Regions from separate parts of the Blautia sp. HCP28S3_G10 genome, predicted to be linked through region 2. Evidence: riboswitches for the same ligand, from Rfam matches in the RefSeq annotation. Region 2 holds a riboswitch; the other holds the start of a gene.
The links. Region 2 has a riboswitch for ZMP and ZTP ahead of ACTNB8_RS06455 (formate--tetrahydrofolate ligase). Riboswitches for the same ligand answer to the same signal wherever they lie in the genome.

Region 1: another riboswitch for ZMP and ZTP. It lies ahead of ACTNB8_RS07870 (IMP cyclohydrolase); the one in region 2 lies ahead of ACTNB8_RS06455 (formate--tetrahydrofolate ligase).

What each region holds. Positions count from the first base shown of each region.
Region 1 covers NZ_JBQHUL010000015.1:23,556-26,977, forward strand. The annotation lists tRNA gene ACTNB8_RS07860 (tRNA-Gly) at 93-165, shown strand; gene ACTNB8_RS07865 (phosphoribosylaminoimidazolecarboxamide formyltransferase) at 355-1,539, opposite strand; gene ACTNB8_RS07870 (IMP cyclohydrolase) at 1,553-2,266, opposite strand; ZMP/ZTP riboswitch at 2,437-2,518, opposite strand; gene guaB (IMP dehydrogenase) at 2,561-3,422, opposite strand, start outside.
Region 2 covers NZ_JBQHUL010000011.1:11,589-15,010, forward strand. The annotation lists gene xylB (xylulokinase) at 1-1,401, shown strand, start outside; ZMP/ZTP riboswitch at 1,615-1,698, shown strand; gene ACTNB8_RS06455 (formate--tetrahydrofolate ligase) at 1,804-3,422, shown strand, end outside.

The DNA of each region.
Region 1 (3,422 bases), on a different contig from region 2:
ATCGAAAAAAAATCAAAAAAACATTTGACAACAGCAATTTCATCTGGTATAGTATGAATTGTCGCTGAGGTAAACACCTCAACAAAACAAATGCGATAGTGGCGTAGTTGGTAACGTGCGACCTTGCCAAGGTCGAGACCGCGGGTTCGAGCCCCGTCTATCGCTCTTAAGAATCAGGATTATTCCTGATTCTTTTTTATTCTGCAAACCATCTCTACTAATAGCAGTTCCCCAAAAACATTGATTTTATCTTTTCTAACGAATTATATTTCTATTTTATCCAATACACAGAAAACCTGGTGTATGTTATCATGTTGAAAACATACACCAGGTTTTCGTGAATTAAATAATAAATCAATGATGGAACAATCTGATGCCGGTAAATGCCATTACCATTCCATACTTATTACATGTCTCAATAACTGCATCATCTCTTACAGATCCACCTGGCTGAGCAATATATTCCACGCCGCTCTTATGCGCACGTTCAATATTATCACTGAAAGGGAAGAACGCATCAGAACCAAGTGTAACCTCTGTCATCTGATCCAGCCATGCTCTTTTCGCTTCTTTTGTAAATACAGCCGGTTTCTCCGTAAATGTATTTTCCCATACGCCATCAGCAAGAACATCCATATATTCATCTCCGATATAAACATCAATAGCATTGTCACGCTCTGCTCTGCTGATAGTATCCTTAAATGGAAGATTCAGAACCTGCGGACTCTGACGAAGGAACCAGTTATCAGCCTTCTGGCCTGCCAGTCTTGTACAGTGAACACGAGACTGCTGTCCTGCACCCACACCGATTGCCTGTCCGTTTTTGACATAACATACGGAGTTAGACTGTGTATATTTCAGAATAATCAGAGAAACTTTCATATCTCTCTTTGCTTCTTCACTAAGATCTTTATTATCTGTTACAATATTTGAGATCAGTTCATCATCAATAGCAAGTTCCTGACGCCCCTGTTCAAAAGTGACTCCAAATACCTGTTTATGTTCCAGCTGAGCCGGTACATATTCAGGATCAATCTCAATCACATTGTAGTTTCCTTTTTTCTTCTGTTTCAGGATTTCAAGTGCCTCTTCCGTATATCCAGGTGCAATAACGCCATCAGAAACTTCTCTCTTGATGAGCATTGCCGTATCTTTGTCGCATACATCTGACAAAGAAATAAAATCGCCAAAAGAAGACATACGGTCTGCGCCTCTGGCTCTTGCATAAGCACATGCAAGTGGAGAAAACTCCTTCCAGTTCATATCATCTACCCAGTAGATCTTTGCAAGTGTTTCTGTAAGAGGCAGTCCTATTGCAGCTCCTGCAGGAGAAACATGTTTAAAAGAAGTTGCGGCCGGAAGTCCGGTAGCTTTTTTCAGATCACGCACAAGCTGCCAGCCATTAAATGCATCCAGGAAATTGATATATCCAGGTTTTCCGCTCAGAACTTTAATTGGAAGTTCTCCATTATCCTCCATATAAATTCTGGACGGTTTCTGATTCGGATTGCAGCCATATTTTAACTGAAGTTCTTTCATTTCTCTTTCCCCCTTAGCAGTTCTTATTTATGATAGTTGTTTCATATTTTCCAGTTTCAATATCAATATAACGTACAAAAAGAGAAACCTTATTGTCCTCGTTCAGATTATTCCAGAGCAGTTCTGCAAACTCGTGCATATCATTCGGAATATCAACCAGTTTTGGTTCTCCCTCAAAACTCGGAAGTGGATTTCCATCACATTTATATGTATGGATAAAACGTCCCTCTCCAGGAATTGCATTTTCATATGCATATGTATAGCGGAGACATGCATCTGGATTCCCATTGTTGCTCTTGAGAATTGACATTGCATAACTGTATTTTCCATTTTCAATATGCATTACACCAGAAATACGTGGTGTATAATTCGGTCCATCCGGTTCAAATTCACGGCTTCTTAAAGACTGTTCAAATGTCAGCTGACGGTCAAGGCCTTCATAAATTGTATCTGTCTGATCTCCGTTTGTTACGATGGTTTTATTTCCAAGGACTCTTACCGGTGCATAAATGATAAGACTTGGATCAGTAAGTTTTGACGGGTCAAATGCCTCTGTGCGGATTCCCTCTCCTTCTGTTACAAAAACACGGTTTCTGCTGTTTTCGCTGCGTCCCATGATAAAATATGCAGTTACTGCTTTTGTTCCGTCAGCAGAACGTCCGATGATGATTCCTCTTCCGGGATAAGAATTTTTTTTCAGTTCCTGTTCCAGTGAAATTTTTTCCATGATCATTCTCCTTTTTGCACTTTATTGTATTGGAATGCACTACCTCGATTTGAATACAGAAAGTCTGCCACCGGCAGCCTTTCTTGCATACTTTGGCATACAGAAAATCTGCCACTGACAGCTTCTCTTGTATACTTTGGCATCAAAAAACCGCCTGGGTAGTCTGTCATTCAGGCTGCCCAGGCGGTCGGCTTTTCACTTACTGCACTCCCTGTAGGTAATTCCTACTTTCCGCCAGTCATGCAGTCGTTATCTATACTTTACAATACTTTATTTTAATTTTCAAGGGAAAAATTATTTATCGTCTACGCTGTAGTTCGGAGCCTCTTTTGTGATATGGATATCATGCGGATGAGACTCTTTAAGAGATGCAGCGGAAATCTTAATAAATCTTCCGGTTGTTTTCAGCGTTTCGATGTTCTCTGCTCCACAATATCCCATACCGGAACGGAGACCACCTATAAGCTGGAAAATAGTATCTTCAATATGACCTTTATAAGCCACACGGCCTTCAACACCTTCAGGAACAAGTTTCTTCGCATTTTCCTGGAAGTAACGGTCTTTGCTGCCGTTTTCCATGGCTGCGATGGATCCCATTCCACGGTAAACTTTGTATTTACGTCCCTGATATAATTCAAATGTTCCCGGGCTTTCATCACATCCGGCGAACATGCTTCCCATCATACAAACATTTGCTCCTGCTGCAATTGCTTTTGTAACATCTCCGGAATATTTAATTCCACCATCTGCGATGATCGGGATTCCGAAGCGGTTTGCAACTTCATAACAGTCCATTACTGCTGTAATCTGCGGCACACCAATACCTGCAACCACACGTGTTGTACAGATAGATCCAGGTCCGATACCAACTTTAACAGCATCCACACCTGCATCAATAAGAGCCTTTGTAGCAGCTCCTGTAGCAACGTTACCTGCAATAACCTGAAGATCCGGATACACATCTTTGATCTGACGGACAGCCTTAAGAATGTTCTCAGAATGACCATGTGCAGAATCAATAACAATAACATCGACATTTGCATTCACAAGTGCTTCCACACGTGCAAGAACATTGGAAGTAATTCCAACAGCCGCACCACAGAGAAGTCTTCCCTGAGCATCTTTTGCTGCCAGCGGATATTTGATCTGTTTTTCA
Region 2 (3,422 bases):
GAATCAGGAAAAATCTGTAATATTGTATCAAAAGAATATCCTCTTTTCTTTCCCCATCCAGGCTGGTCAGAACAGAATCCGGAAGACTGGTTCAGCCAGAGCATGGAAGGAATGAGGGAACTGACAGAAGGAATCGACCGTTCGCAGGTTGCCGGAATTGGATTTGGCGGGCAGATGCACGGTCTGGTTACCCTGGATAAAGATGATAAGGTGATCCGCCCTGCAATTCTCTGGAATGACGGACGTTCCCAGAAGGAAACAGAATATCTGAATAATGAGATCGGCAAAGAAAAATTATCCCGGTATACGGCAAATATTGCATTTGCAGGATTCACGGCACCGAAGATTCTGTGGATGAAGAAAAATGAGCCGGAGAAATTTGCAGAGATCGCAAAGATCATGTTGCCAAAAGATTATCTGGCATACAGACTTTCAGGATCTTTCTGTACAGATGTATCCGATGCATCCGGCATGCTGCTTCTCAATGTAAAAAAACGCTGCTGGTCCAAAGAAATGATGGAAATCTGTGATGTAAAAGAAGAGCAGCTTCCAAGGCTTTATGAAAGCTGGGAAGTAGTCGGAAATCTGAAACCGGAGATCGCGGAAGAACTTGGATTTTCGAAAGAGGTGAAAGTAGTGGCAGGTGCCGGTGATAATGCGGCAGCTGCAGTTGGAACAGGAACTGTCGGCGACGGACAGTGCAATATTTCTCTTGGAACTTCAGGCACTATCTTTATATCCAGTAAGAAATTCGGAGTAGATGAAAATAATGCACTTCATTCTTTCTGCCATGCAGATGGAAGCTATCATTTTATGGGCTGTATGTTAAGTGCTGCTTCCTGTAATAAATGGTGGGCAGAAGAAATTCTCCGGACAGGGGATTTTGCAGCAGAACAGGCGCCGATAAAAACATTGGGAGAGAACAGTGTTTTTTTCCTTCCGTATCTGATGGGAGAAAGATCCCCGCATAACAATCCTGATGCAAGAGGCGTATTCTTCGGTATGTCCATGGACACAACAAGGGCAGATATGACGCAGGCGGTTCTGGAAGGTGTTGCATTCGGACTCCGTGATTCCCTCGAGGTGGCAAGAAGCCTTGGAATAAAGATTGAGCGTACCAAAATCTGCGGAGGCGGAGCAAAGAGCCCTCTCTGGAAGAAGATCATTGCAAATGTAATGAATCTGAAAGTAGATGTTCCGGAAGTGGAAGAGGGACCGTCTCTGGGAGGCGCTATGCTGGCTGCTGTAGGCTGTGGAGTATATCCGGACGTTGAGACAATCGGAAAGAAAATGGCGCATGTAGTAGATACTGTGGAGCCGGAAGAAGAACTGGTTGCTAAATATGAAGAAAAATATCAGAAGTTCAGGAAGTTATATCCGACGCTGAAACCACTGTTTTGACAAAGGATGTTAAATCTTTAGATATTTTGTTAAAAAAAGAACATGACCAGAAGTGGAAAATGTCAGCTATAATTTGTTTTGTAATAAAATATTATGCATATTAAATAAAAAACAAATATGTTTCTTTTGCAAATTGCAAGAAATTAAGAAAAACATTGATATTTTCTTGACAAGACACTATGTTTTATGATAGTATTTTCTCAACAAGTTAAAGAAATCTCTGACTACTGGCGGAGCAGTGGAAATCACCACATGGGAATCAGAGATTTGCAAGAGCCGACCGTCTGGGCAGTATTTGAGAACATATCAGATACTGCCCTTTTTTAAATCATTAAAGATCATAAAAAATGAGGGATTATTATGATCGTCGGTCAGGTGTCTACAAGAAAGGAGACTAAACTTATGGGATTCAAAAGTGACATCGAAATTGCACAGGAGTGCACAATGCAGCCGATTACAGAAATCGCAGCAAAAGCAGGTATTGATGACAAATACCTGGAGCAGTACGGAAAATACAAAGCAAAGATCGATTACAACCTTCTGAAAGAAACAGAAAAAAAAGACGGCAAACTGATCCTGGTAACAGCTATCAACCCGACACCGGCAGGTGAGGGAAAAACAACCACAACAGTAGGTCTCGCAGATGGTATGCAGAAACTCGGCAAGAACGTTATGGTTGCTCTTCGTGAGCCATCCCTCGGACCGGTATTCGGTGTTAAGGGCGGCGCAGCAGGCGGCGGATATGCACAGGTAGTTCCAATGGAAGACATCAACCTTCATTTCACAGGTGACTTCCATGCGATCGGAGCAGCAAACAACCTTCTTGCAGCAATGATCGACAACCATATCTTCCAGGGCAACGCACTGAACATCGACCCACGTAAGATCACATGGAGAAGATGCGTGGATATGAATGACCGTCAGCTTCGTAATGTAGTAGACGGACTTGGCGGAAAGACAAACGGAATGCCGCGTGAAGACGGATATGACATCACAGTTGCATCCGAGATCATGGCAGTTCTCTGCCTGGCAAGCGACATCAAAGATCTGAAAGAAAGACTTTCCAGGATCATCATCGGATATACATACGGAAAAGTTGCAGAGCAGAAACCGGTAACAGCTGGTGACCTTCATGCAGAAGGCGCTATGACAGCACTTCTGAAAGATGCCCTGAAACCAAACCTTGTTCAGACACTGGAGCATGTACCGGCAATCGTTCACGGCGGACCATTCGCAAACATCGCTCACGGATGTAACTCCGTAACAGCAACAAAAATGGCCATGAAACTTGCAGACTATGCAATCACAGAAGCAGGATTCGGTGCTGACCTCGGTGCTGAGAAATTCCTCGACATCAAATGCCGTATGGCAGGGCTGCACCCGAACGCAGTTGTTATCGTAGCAACTGTACGTGCACTGAAATACAACGGCGGTGTGCCGAAGGCTGATCTGAACAACGAAAACCTGGAAGCACTGGAAAAAGGTATCCCGAACCTTCTGAAACATGTAAGCAACATCAAAAATGTTTACAAACTTCCATGCGTTGTTGCAATCAATGCATTCCCGACAGATACAAAGGCAGAGCTTGACTTTGTAGAAGCAAAATGTAAAGAGCTCGGCGTAAACGTAGCACTTTCCGAAGTATGGGCAAAAGGCGGCGAAGGCGGAATCAAACTTGCAGAAGAAGTGATCCGTCTCTGTGAAGAACCAAATGACTTCACATATTCCTACGAACTGGAAGGCTCCATCGAAGATAAACTGAACCAGATCGTTCAGAAGATCTATGGCGGCAAGAAAGTTGTACTTACAGCAAACGCACAGAAACAGGCAAAACAGCTGGAAGCTATGGGATTCGGCAACTGCCCGATCTGCGTTGCAAAGACACAGTACAGCTTAACAGATGACCAGACCAAACTGGGCGCACCGACAGACTTCGAAGTTACAGTACGTAACTTGAAGATCTCCGCAGGAGCAGGCTTCATCGTAGCCCTGACAGGCGAGATCATGACCATGCCAGGACT